DNA from 3 places in the Fusibacter sp. JL298sf-3 genome. Region 2 is predicted to be linked to each of the others. Evidence: predicted binding sites of a transcription regulator. Region 2 holds the regulator's gene; each other region holds the start of a gene.
What was found. The regulator Rex, encoded in region 2, represses fermentation and respiration genes when NADH is low (regulators of the CRP and FNR family bind a similar motif). The targets are predictions, from matches to a motif close to ATTGTTAANNNNTTAACAAT.
Positions count from the first base shown of each region.

Region 1: kdd (L-erythro-3,5-diaminohexanoate dehydrogenase) is a predicted target of Rex. The motif match lies at 2,333-2,352, and genes of this name have one in related genera.
Region 3: ACR6HW_RS03630 (flavocytochrome c) is a predicted target of Rex. The motif match lies at 2,249-2,268, and genes of this name have one in related genera.

Region 1 covers NZ_CM132608.1:2,270,440-2,274,713, forward strand. Annotated here, with positions in the region: gene ACR6HW_RS10860 (YwiB family protein) at 1-28, shown strand, start outside; gene ACR6HW_RS10865 (GGDEF domain-containing protein) at 31-741, shown strand; gene ACR6HW_RS10870 (sigma-54 interaction domain-containing protein) at 817-2,223, shown strand; gene kdd (L-erythro-3,5-diaminohexanoate dehydrogenase) at 2,406-3,443, shown strand; gene kamA (lysine 2,3-aminomutase) at 3,476-4,274, shown strand, end outside.
Region 2 covers NZ_CM132608.1:1,986,135-1,990,408, reverse strand. Annotated here, with positions in the region: gene ACR6HW_RS09495 (ABC-F family ATP-binding cassette domain-containing protein) at 1-661, opposite strand, end outside; gene ACR6HW_RS09490 (AraC family transcriptional regulator) at 800-1,645, shown strand; gene ACR6HW_RS09485 (redox-sensing transcriptional repressor Rex) at 1,924-2,553, shown strand; gene ACR6HW_RS09480 (acetyl-CoA C-acetyltransferase) at 2,698-3,882, shown strand; gene ACR6HW_RS09475 (MarR family winged helix-turn-helix transcriptional regulator) at 3,907-4,274, shown strand, end outside.
Region 3 covers NZ_CM132608.1:752,652-756,925, forward strand. Annotated here, with positions in the region: gene ACR6HW_RS03625 (cache domain-containing sensor histidine kinase) at 1-333, opposite strand, end outside; gene ACR6HW_RS03630 (flavocytochrome c) at 399-2,213, opposite strand; gene ACR6HW_RS03635 (hypothetical protein) at 2,337-3,119, opposite strand; partial or broken gene ACR6HW_RS03640 (phosphoadenosine phosphosulfate reductase) at 3,458-4,274, shown strand, end outside.

The DNA of each region.
Region 1 (4,274 bases), 280 kb from region 2:
GCTGGAGCTTTTAGAAGTGGGAGGTTAAATTTGGAAAAAACGAGCGGTAACAAAAAGCGTTTGCTTAAAGGCGCATGGCTACTGGCAACTTTACCTCTTAGTTTTATCCCTTTACTTATTATCAAACAGTACCATTTAACCGATACATTGAGGTTGTTTGCCGTTTTATGGCCCTACACATTCCTCATTATCGGCATCGGAACGACGTATTATCGGCGCCAAATGGAAGAGAAGCGGCTGGAAATGAAGGCGTTGGTTAAGCAAGAGCGTCTAATTAACAGCAGCCTCGTTCTCATTAACACAGAAGAAAAACTTAAAAATGTTCTGTCGCTTGAAATCGAAAGATGCTCTGACAAACGCGAGCGATCGGCGCTTATCTTCTTCGACATCGACGAACTGGGTGAAATCAATCAGCGCTTTGGTTACGATGTAGGAGATGCCGTCATTATAGAAATTATCAAAGCGTCAAAAGCGCTTATTGACGACATCGATCACTTTGGTCGCATTAAGGGGGACACCTTTGCCGTGGTTTTCCCAAGTAAGACCAAAGACCACGCCTACGCTTTTGCAAAAGCGTTGAACAGCGCCATAAAGGACATCGAAAAACGCTTGGGGGTTCTGATTACTTGCCGGTTCGTGGCCATGACCATCGACGGCTGGAACACCGACGACCGCGTTCTTGCTGCAGCATACGAACAGTTAGAGACAGCAAAAGAATACGGTAGAGGCGTCATTATGTAGACGAAGTGCTCAAATTTCGGCATATGCCTAAAATTGGGCACTTTCCATAATCGGATACGAAAACGAGAGGTACGCATGGAGGCTTTTTTAACACCGGAACAAACGCAGAAAATGCTCGATCACATTAGCGACGGCATTCAAATCATCGATGCCAGCGGCCGGCTCATCTATTGCAACAGGCATTCGGCAATGCTGGACGACATCAACATTTCAGAAGCCATCGGGCGGCATATTACCGAAGTCTACCCGTCGTTGATTAAGGAGGAGAGCACGCTTTTAAAAGTGCTCAAAACCCAGTCGCCAATCTACAACCGCGAACAGACCTATCGCACATACAAGGGCAAAGAAATCGCCACGGTGAACACCACCCTCCCCATAGTCAAGTCGGGTCAGATACAGGGCGCCATAGAGATATCGCGCGACGTCACCGCGTACAAAGAACTCTCCGAGCGGTATTTGGACTTGCAGTCGTCTATTCGCCCTCAAAAAGGCGATGCCGTGGAGCCGGCGCGGGCACAGTATAGATTTCAAGACATCATCACCGAAAACGCCGAGTTCAACCGCGTGAAGAGCATCGCCATGAAAGCGGCGCGCACCGATATTCCCATACTGATTTACGGGGAGACCGGAACGGGCAAAGAGCTGCTCACCCAGTCCATTCACAACGCCAGCAAACGCGCCAGTCGGCCGTTTATCGCGCAAAACTGTGCCGCATTGCCCGCCTCGCTTTTAGAGGGCATTCTCTTCGGAACCGTTAAAGGCGGTTTTACAGGCGCCGTCGACCGCATGGGGCTCTTTGAACTGGCGGACAGGGGCACGCTCTTTCTCGACGAAATCAACTCCATGCCCATGGAGCTTCAAGCGAAACTGCTCAGAGTGCTCCAAGACGGTAAAATCAGACGTATCGGCGACACCAAAGAGCGTAGAGTCGACGTGCGCATTATCGCCGCCACCAACGTCGAGCCCAATGCAGCCATTGAGAAGGGGTACATCCGCCGCGACCTCTACTACCGGTTAAACACCGTTTTGCTTTGGATTCCCAAGCTTTCCGACAGGCGCGAAGACATTCCCGTCCTCACGGCGTACTTTATAAAGAAATACAACGGCATCGCCTACCGCCACGTTAAAAGCGTCAGCGCCGAAGTGATGGACTTGTTTCTAAACTACCCGTGGGAAGGCAATGTCAGAGAGCTGGAGCACGTTATCGAGGGGGCCGTCACCTTTTCAGAAAGCCCAGTTATCGAACTTGAAGAACTGCCTTACGCCATGCGCAAATCGGCGCCACAGGCTGCGCGCACAGAGCTGTGCGTATCCATAGACGCCGACAAGAGCCTAAAAGCCATTTTGGAACAGGCGGAAGAACAGGCGGTGAGAGACGCCTTTCAAAAAACGGGACAAAATGTCTCACAAACGGCGAAACTGCTTAAAATGCCGAGACAGACCCTCCAGTACAAACTGAAAAAATACAATCTCGTCCCCTAGAGTGCCTAAAATTCGGCACTCTTTTTTAATGTCATCAAAAGCATCGAAACTATTAAAACTATATATAGTGGGGTGTATCGAGTTAGCCACGACATATTGAACAAAATGCCTTGTTAAAGTTTTGGCATAGAAATTGCTTTTTATATGGGCACACTTATTAAAAACTTTTGGGAGGCACCTATATGAAAAAAGGATGTAAATTTGGTACACATCGCGTTATCGAACCGAAAGGCATTTTGCCGCAACCGGCACTTAAAATTTCAAACGACATGGACATCTACGACAACGAAGTGTTAATAGACGTCCAAACGCTCAACATCGACTCGGCGTCTTTCACGCAAATTAAAGAAGAAGCCGGCGGTGACGAAGCCAAAATCAAAAGCATTATGACGGGGATCGTCGAAAAGTTCGGCAAGCACAAAAACCCTGTTACCGGTTCAGGCGGCATGCTTATCGGTACTGTTGCAAAAGTGGGCGAAGCTCTCGAAGGGAAAACAGACCTCAAAGTCGGCGACAAAATCGCAACCCTCGTATCGCTTTCACTGACGCCACTGGTTATTGAAGAGATTTTAGAAATCAGAAAAGACATCGACCAAGTGGACATTAAAGGACAAGCCATCTTATTTGAAAGTGGCATCTACGCCAAATTGCCTTCAGACATCGCTGAAAACCTCGCACTTTCAGTGCTCGACGTCGCAGGTGCTCCGGCGCAAACAGCCAAACTCGTCCGCCCGGGCGATACGGTTCTCGTTATCGGCGGCGCCGGAAAATCCGGTATGCTCTGCCTTTACGAAGCGAAGAAGCGCGCAGGCGTCACAGGCAAAGTCATCTGCTTACAGCATTCTGACAAAGCCAAAGACCGCGTGATGGACGCAGGTCTTGCAGACGAGTTTATCGTCGTAGACGCGACAGACGCCGTGGCCACAATGAAAGCTGTAGAAGCGGTAACAGATGGCAACATGTGCGACCTCGTCATCAACTGCGTCAACATTCCGAACACAGAGATGTCTTCAATCCTCGCCACTAAAGACCAAGGTACCGTTTACTTCTTCAGTATGGCGACCAGCTTTACAAAAGCGGCACTGGGCGCAGAAGGCGTGGGCAAAGACGTGGAAATGATCGTCGGCAACGGCTACACCAAAGACCATGCTGAAATTACGCTTCAAATTATGAGAGAAAGTGAAACGTTAAGAAAAATCTACGAAGAATTGTACGCGTAAGCGGCGGCTCGGCGCGAATGAAAGGAGTTCTGATGAGACATTTTAAAGACATCGAGATGTGGCAAGATGTAACCGAAGAGCAATGGAATTCTTGGGAATGGCAAGTGCGAAACCGCATCACCACACTTGACGCCCTTAAGAAGATTGTCAACCTCACACCAGAAGAAGAAGCCGGCGTCGCCAAGTCGCTGGAAATCTTGAGAATGGGCATTACGCCGTACTACGCGCTGCTCATGGACGAAAACGATCCAAAGTGTCCGGTGAGAATGCAGGCAGTGCCGACGGCGCTTGAAACGCATATGAGCGACGCCGACATGGACGACCCGCTTCACGAAGACGGCGACTCGCCGGTACCGGGGATTACGCACCGTTACCCGGACCGCGTGTTGTTCCTCATCACCGACATGTGCTCTATGTACTGTAGACACTGTACCAGAAGACGTTTTGCCGGCCACAACGACGCCGGTGTACCGAGAGACAGAATCGACGCAGCGATTGACTACATCAGAAAAACCCCAGTCGTTCGAGACGTGTTGCTCTCAGGTGGCGATGCACTCCTCGTCTCCGACGACTTACTCGAGTACATCATCAGCCGATTGAGAGAAATCCCACATGTGGAAATTATTCGAATCGGTTCGAGAACACCGGTGGTTCTCCCGCAGAGAATCACGCCGAAACTTGTGGAAATGCTTAAAAAATACCACCCGATTTGGCTCAACACGCACTTTAACCATCCGAAAGAAATTACGCCGGAGACGAGACGCGCTTGCGATCTCATGGCCAACGCCGGTATTCCGCTGGGCAACCAGTCGGTACTGCTCAAAGGCATCA
Region 2 (4,274 bases):
AATACCGGTCGTGGGAAATGAGTATAATTGTCCCTTTGTACTCTCTGAGGTAGGTCTCAAGCCACTTAATTGCGTCGATGTCGAGGTGGTTGGTCGGTTCGTCGAGAAAGAGGATATCCGGTTGCTTTAAAAGCAGTCTGGCGATGCCCACACGTGATTTTTGCCCGCCGCTGAGGGCGTTAATGGGTTTGTGGTATTCTTCCGGGGCAAAGCCGAGGCCGTTGAGCACGCCGCGAATCTGACTCCCCACAGCGTAGCCGTTGAGGGTTTCAAAGGCTTCTTGAAGCCGTGCGTATGACGCCATCGTCCCCTCGTAATTGGGGTGCGTGGTGTCGCTCATCAGCACTTCGAGTTCGCGCATTTTTTGCTCGATTTCAAAAACGTCGCTGAAGATGGCTTCGCAATAGTCGAAGGCACTGATGCCCAAATCAATTTGCGTGTTTTGCTCTAAGTATCCGGTGGTCATGTCTTTGGATATAAAGATCTCGCCGGCGTCTTTGGTTTCGATACCGGCCAGGATTTTAATCAAGGTGGTTTTACCGGCGCCATTGACGCCGATTAGCCCTACTTTGTCGCCGACGCCCACTGTGAAAGACAAATCTTCCAAGATGGTGTCGATGCCGTAGGTTTTGCAGATGCCCGTACAAGATAATGCAATCATGGTCTACTTCCTTTTCTAGAGTTATCAGATTCATTATACATGATACACTGGTAGAATGAAAGCGCGTGACAAAAGAGGACAGGAAATGTCAAGAAGTAGCTCACAAACTGTCTTATACTAAATCTAGAGGAGGTCGTTATGGCATTGATAGCGGATATGCAAAAATCGGTGGCGTTTATGGAAGCGCATCTGTTGGACGGGATTACTTATGAAGAGGTGGCGGCGCATCTATGTCTATCGCCGTATCATTTTCACCGGATGTTCAAGCTGACCACGGGAACCACGCCGTCTGTCTACATGCGCAATAGGCGTCTGTCTTTGGCCGGTGAACACCTGACACATAGCGACGATTCTATTATAGAAGTCGCCTTTCGTTATGGCTACGAGTGTCCTGAAAGTTTTTCTAGGGCATTTGCGCGGTTTCACGGCATGACGCCGCTTAAAGCCAAGCGTACTGGGGCACCGCTCAAATCTTATAACCGCCTCGTCTTAAAAATGATTTTAGAAGGAGGACAACTGTTGGATTACAGAGTAGAAAAGCGCGCTGCATTTGACGTGCTGTGCAAAGTACGCGCGTTTAATCAGGAAGAGACGTCAAAGGCATCCAATCGAGACATACCGGATTTTTGGACGGCGTGCCAAAACGACGGCACTTTTGAGGCGTTCAGTTCAGACGGCGGGGTATACGGCCTCTGCAGTGCCACGGAGCATGCCAGTCAGTTTTTCGATTACGGCATCGGCAAAGTATACACCGGTGGCGCTGTGCCGGAGGGGTACCGAGTTTGGAGCGTTCCAGAGGCGCTGTGGGCGGTTTTCCCGTGTGTTGGTGACGACGGTGCGTGTATCGGCGCTATGTGGGAACGCATTTTTAAAGAATTTCTGCCGGGATCGACCTATGAAATGGCGCCGGGAACGGATTTTGAATACTACGGCGCCTCAGAGTGCTTCTGCGAGATTTGGATTCCTGTTCTATTGAAAGAATAGCTGAAAAACAGTGCTTTCGAGCGCTGTTTTTTTGTGTGTATAATAGACAGGCCGCTTTTTTTCTAAAATATTAAGAAAATTTTAAAGAAAAAAATAACGAGGTCTCGGTGACCAACGGGGGCTGAAGTTGCGTTAAAAGGTTGTTAGTTGGGCATTTATTGGGTATAATCAACTCTAAGACGATAATTGGTGCGAAAAAAGATTGTTATTTATTTGACAACCTTTAGTAAAAAATGGTACAATATACGAATAAGGCTTAAAGAACGATGAGGTGAGTAATGAAAGAAAAAAACATATCAGTAGCAGTTATTAGGAGATTGCCAAAATACCATCGGTATTTGAAAGACCTCCTCGACAAAGATATTAAACGTATATCTTCAAAGGAATTGAGTAAATTAATAGGATTTACAGCATCGCAAATTCGTCAGGACCTCAATAACTTCGGCGGTTTCGGACAACAGGGGTACGGCTACAACGTCGACGACCTCTATACGGAAATCGGGAAAATCCTAGGTTTGACACGCGAATACAACGTTGCCATTGTCGGAGCGGGAAATATGGGACAGGCACTGGCCAACTATTCGAGTTTCAGCAGATTGGGCTTTCATTTAAAAGCGATGTTCGACATCAACCCCAAATTGGTTGGGCTTAACATCAACGGTGTTCAAGTTTACGACATCGACGAGTTCAATACCTATGTTGAAGAAAACAACATTGAAATCGTCTACATCTGTACGAGCCGTGCGGGCGCTCAAGATGTGGCAGACCGCATTCAAAAGACGAACATTAAGGCGATTTGGAATTTTGCGCCAATCGACTTAAAAGTACGCGAAGACATTGTTGTGGAAAATGTCCATTTGATAGATAATCTGTTAACACTTTCATATTTCTTAAAAGAAAAAGAATAATTCTATCAAAACCACTGCATAATTACGCTCTTTGCATGTTAAAAAAAAGATAAAGAAAATGCGGGACTGGGCATGACCTAGTCTCGTTTTTTTGATAAAATATTCTCTAGGGATTGTAACACATTAAACTTAGGGAGGTACAACATGAAAAGAGAAGTGGTTATTGTCAGTGCTGTTCGTACGGCCATCGGTGCTTTTGGCGGCAGTTTAAAAGGGGTAACCCCTGCAAACTTAGGCACCACAGTTATCAAAGGTGCGCTGGACAAAGTCGGCCTTTCACCTGAAGCGGTTGACGAAGTGCTCTTCGGTTCTGTTCTACAAGCCGGCTACGGCCAAGGCATTGCGAGACAGTGCTGGGTTGGCGCAGGTTACCCGGAATCGGTGCCGTGTACAACGGTGAACATGATTTGCGGTTCCGGTCTTAAAACAGTTTCCATGGCGGTTCAATCGATTCTCGCCGGCGACAACGACGTGGTGGTCGCAGGTGGTACTGAGAACATGAGCATGGCGCCTTATTTGATTAAATCCGGCAGATGGGGCCAGCGCATGGGGAACGGCGAACTGTACGACGTGATGGTGATGGACGGCCTTTGGGAAGCTTTCAACAACTATCACATGGGGATAACAGCTGAAAACATTGCAGAAAAATGGGGTATTACAAGAGAGGCACAGGACGGATTGGCGTACCTGTCTCAGTCGCGTGCGTTTAAGGCGCGTGAATCCGGTCGATTTGACGACGAAATCGTACCGGTGACGATTCCTCAGAGAAAAGGGGACCCTATTGTTTTCGATAAAGACGAGTACATCAAGGAGACGACAGAAGAAAAACTGGCGAAATTGAGACCGGCGTTTAAGAAGGACGGCACGGTAACGGCGGGCAATGCGTCCGGCATTAACGACGGCGCTTCTTGTGTCGTCGTGATGACGAAGGAAAAGGCCGACGCCCTCGGGTTGAAGCCGCTATGCTCAGTGGTGGGCTACGCTTCTGCAGGTGTCGATCCAAAGATTATGGGCATCGGTCCCGTACCGGCAAGTCGAAAGGCGCTTGAAAAATCGGGCCTTTCGGTTTCGGACCTCGACCTCGTTGAAGCCAATGAGGCGTTTGCCGCACAGGCGCTTGCCGTATCAAAAGAGCTCGGTCTCGACCAAGAAAAAGTCAATGTCAACGGCGGCGCAATTGCCCTCGGACACCCAATCGGTGCGTCGGGCAATCGAATTTTGGTCACATTGATTCACGAACTGGTTAAGCGCGAGGGCACTTACGGTTTGGCGACGCTGTGTATCGGCGGCGGTATGGGCGAAGCGGTAATTGTAAAGCGCGCAGAATAAAAGGCGTTTTAGAAAGGACAGTCGATGGCGAATTACACAAATGAAATCGGCCGGATTTTAGACCGATTCCACACAAAACTTTTGATGCAAGACAAGTCGGGCTTTTTTAAAAGGGACTTGGGCTTTAAAATCAGTTTGATGGAAATGCTTATGATTAAGCGCATTGGTGAACAAGAACCCATTCGACTCAACGAACTCATCGACTCGCTGGAAGTGGACCGAAATCTCGTGACCACGACATGCAAGCGCCTGATGATGCTTAAATTGCTCATCAAGCGTCAGGACGAGACCGACGGCAGGGGGCAATGCCTTGAACTGACGTCGGCGGGGCGCGTGGTATATGAGAAAATCGTCCGCGAGCAAAGCAAGGAGTTGGCGTTTGTCCTCGGCGA
Region 3 (4,274 bases), 1.2 Mb from region 2:
CGTCCAAGCGTCTCCGTCTAAAGTGGCAATGGCAAACGATTCAAACTCTTCTCGATGATTTGCCCCCAGCGCGCGTAAGTATTGGCGCGTTCTGGCTATATTCATAGCGACGAGCGGGGTGTTCTCAGTGATGACTTTGAGCTCTCCTGTACGCTGCTGAAGCCATCCGTCAATTTGAGCCACCTTGGCTTCCACCAGCTTTTCCGTTAGCGTCTCCGTCAACACCGCGTTGGTCTTCTTTACTTGTCCGTTGATGAGCAGTAACAGACCTACGACAGTTGCAACAATCAACAGCGCAAAACTGCCTGCGATTTTTAGCCATAGCGATTTCATATTCTCCCTCTTTCGAAACGGCGAAAAGGCCGCCTCCATTTCGAGACAGCCTATAAGTCTTTTCTTTATTTTACTACATTTTCGCCGGCAATTCTACCAAATACCGCAAGGTCTGTAATCGCATTGCCGCCGAGACGGTTTTTGCCGTGAATACCACCGGTGACTTCACCTGCTGCAAAGAGGCCTTCAATAATTGCGCCGTCAGCAGTGAGCACGTGTGCATCGGTATCGATGACAATACCACCCATTGTATGGTGCACAGATGGCGCCACTTTTTGGATGTGGAACGGTGCCTGTGTCAATGCAATGAGGTCGCCTCTTCTATTGAAGTCTTCATCTTTGCCATTTTCCGCATACGCGTTGTATGTTTCTACAGTGGTTTTTAGCTGCTCAGCTGGGATATCGAAATAAGCAGCGAGTTCTTCTAAAGTATCGGCTTTATAGAGTTCACCATTTGCCATCAACTCTTCGTACTCTTTCATATAGTTTTCCATATGGCTCTTTTCTGTAATCGTCTGATCCCAGATTAGGTAACCGTACGCGTCGCTCTGCGCTAAAATCGCTTTGGAAATAACATCTCTTCTATCGAGCTCCTCTACAAAACGCTTGCCTTCTTTGTTGATGAGAACAGCACCGTCAAAACGCGTGTCTGCCACATAGGACAAGATACCAGTACGCGGGCTGCACGTCGGATACGTCTGGATATAAGACATGTGCATGGTGTCGGCGCCAATGGCCTCAGCCATGACGATACCGTCACCTGTTGTGCCCTCTTGATCTGTCGACATATAGCGTTCATCGTATTCTGCGTTGTGTGTTTTGCGCATTTCGATATTGGAACCGAAACCGCCTGTTGCCAAAATGACGCCTTTGTCCGCAAAATACACCATCGGCTGTTTGCCTTTTTGCATAGCTTCTACGCCCACAACGCGGTTGTTTTCATCTGTGAGCAGTGTTTCTGCTTTTGTCTGTGTTATAATTTCGATGCCCAGTGCTTCTGCTTTGGCTTTTAACTTGCTGATAAGTTCATAGCCTGAACCACCTTTTGGGAAAATAGCACGTGGAACAGAGTGTCCCCCGAACTGCATCAAATAGTCCGGCTGGTACTCTACTTGAACGTCGTCTTTAAGCCATGTCGCTGCGCTTAAAGCGTTTTGAGCCATTGTTGCCACCAACTCAGGCGTCCCTTCGTTGTCGCCGCCTTTCAGCGTATCTTCAGTGTAAAGTTCGATGCTGTCTTCAACAGCTTCATGCTCTTGCACCCAGCTGTTCGGCACGTTCATCTCGCCACCTGAAAGCAAAGTGTTGCCGCCGACAAAGCCCATTTTTTCAATAACGACCACACTTGCGCCAGCTTCTTTTGCCGTTATAGCGGAAGTTAAACCCGCGCCACCTGCGCCAATAACGACGACGTCGAACGTCTCTTCAATTGGCGCCAGTGTTTCACTCTCTCCATCTGATTTGGCATTGAGTTGTGCTTCTGTTGCACCGGCCTTAATCATTGCATCGGTTATAGCCGCAATAAGGCCTTCACTGGTATACGTTGCGCCGCTTACAGCATCAACGGCTGCACTGTTGTTGGCCACAACTTCGTCGATAATCTCTGTGATGGCCGCATCGCTAATACCTTTTGTGTCTTCATTTTCAATGAGCTCAATTGATTTAACAGCGCCGTTTTCGACGGTGAGATTGACTTTGATGTCACTGTCTTTACCGGCACCGATACCTTCATAAACGCCGTCTTTCATACCCTCAGCTGTTTCGTTGTCTGTTGCTTGTGTTTCATCAACTGCCGGTTGGTCGGCTTCTGCTGTTTTGCCACAGCCGACAGCCGTAAACACAAGTGCGCACACTAAAAAAAGTGCAAAAAACTTTTTCATGGTGATTACCCCTCTCCTAATTGATCTTTCAAATGATTGTTTTGTTTTTAACAATCTAACATTTCTTATTATAGAGGTTTTAAACATAAAAGTATTTACACTTTCTTGTTTCTTTTTGCACTTTTATGAACTGGTGCCTATCCATTTGCGGATTAACGTCGCGTCCAACTGCATGGGCATGCTCTCCATGATGCCGTCGTGATAAACCGTTATGACATCCCCTACTTTGAGCTCTGATAAGTTAACCTCCAGCACAGCACTTTTCGTTCTACAGATATAGGGCTGGTTATCTGCATCTCGTAACTGAAGAACCATCTCCCCGTCATCCGCTCTTTCTATGGCGTCGACAGCCAGCACAAGTTTTGTGGACTCGTTGTATAGCGTCATCAAAACCGGTGAAGTTCCTACGAGCGCATAATCGACCGATACTTCAGTCCCCACTTCCAAATCGATGTCCGTCGGCGTGGCAAGTGTCAGTTGTTCTTGCGGTGTCATCATCACAATCCTCTCAGAAGCGACTTCCGTCAGCTTACCTGTGGCCTTAAACAACAAATCGCCCTCAGAAGTATGGGTATTTTCAAAAGACTCTCGGATATAAGGTTTTAATACCTGCTTGTCCGCGTCCACGGCAAGTTGAACATTTTGGCCGAGGTAAAATGTCTCTGACGTATTGTCGTAGTCGTATACGCCAACAGTATCCCCAGTGAGCAAGTGAACATTCCCCTCTCCAAAAGCCCGTATAGTTCCGATGACAACCTGCTCCCCCACATCTTCTCGCCTTACGACCTGTGACGCTTCTACTGGGGTATTGTCTGCAACAATTGACTGTTGGTCTTTAGGGGCCCTTGAGCATCCCGCAACCGTCAGCAATAGCGCCGCCAAGTAAGCAGCAGTTGTTTTTTTCATGGATAATCCTCCTCTTAAATGTGTACATATGGTCTATGTATTCAGCAACTGCGTATTAGACGCCACAGTCGGTCAAAAAGTTCCACGTCCACTATTTTGGATAAGCTTATACGAATTAACAATTAATTCACAAAAAAATAGGAACTCTTTCAGCCCCAATACGTCCTAAGGGCATACTAGTTTCGGAGAAGCCACCGATATCGAACATTTTAATCCTCCCGGTTTGAAATGCGTCTGTCTAATCCCCCCTGATTTCGGATGTTAAGGTGGCTTTTTCGAATGTCCGAAACCATCTCCCCTAAGTCACTTGTTTACAAATTTGGAAAGAGGCGCTCGTTATGAAGAAAAAAACACTCGACATCGACGTTTATGAGGCTTTTCAAGAGAGAATGAACTTCCTCTTTGAATCGTTTGACAACATTTACATTGCATTCAGCGGCGGCAAGGACAGCGGCTTACTGCTTCAAATGGTATTGGACTATAAAAAGCGCCATCACATCACTCAGCCCGTCGGCGTATTTCACCAAGACTTTGAAGCGCAGTACAAAGTCACCACACAGTACATTGAGAAGATGTTCGAAGACCATATGCACGAGATAGATCCCTACTGGGTTTGCCTACCCATGGCAACCCGAACAGCTTTGAGCAATTACCAAATCTATTGGTACCCTTGGGACGACGAAAAACAAGCACTTTGGGTCAGGCCGATGCCGGACAACCCCTATGTCATCCATATGAAAAACAACCCACTGTCCTTTTATCGGTATAAAATGCTTCAAGAAGATTTGTCCAAACAATTCGGCAGATGGTACAAGAAAACGCACGGCAATAGGAAAACCATCTGCCTTTTGGGAATGCGAGCGGATGAATCGTTAAACCGCTACAGTGGGTTCCTAAATAAAAAACACGCCTACGAGCAATGCTGTTGGATTTCAAATCAATTTAAAAACGTTTGGACGGCCTCGCCACTTTACGACTGGACTGTATCGGATGTATGGACAGCGTACAGCCGATTTGGCTACGCATACAACCCACTTTATGACCTGTACCACAAGGCGGGTCTCAAGCCGCGTCAGATGCGAGTAGCATCGCCATTTAACGATTATGCAAAAGAAGCGCTGAACTTGTACAGAGTCTTGGAACCCGAGACCTGGA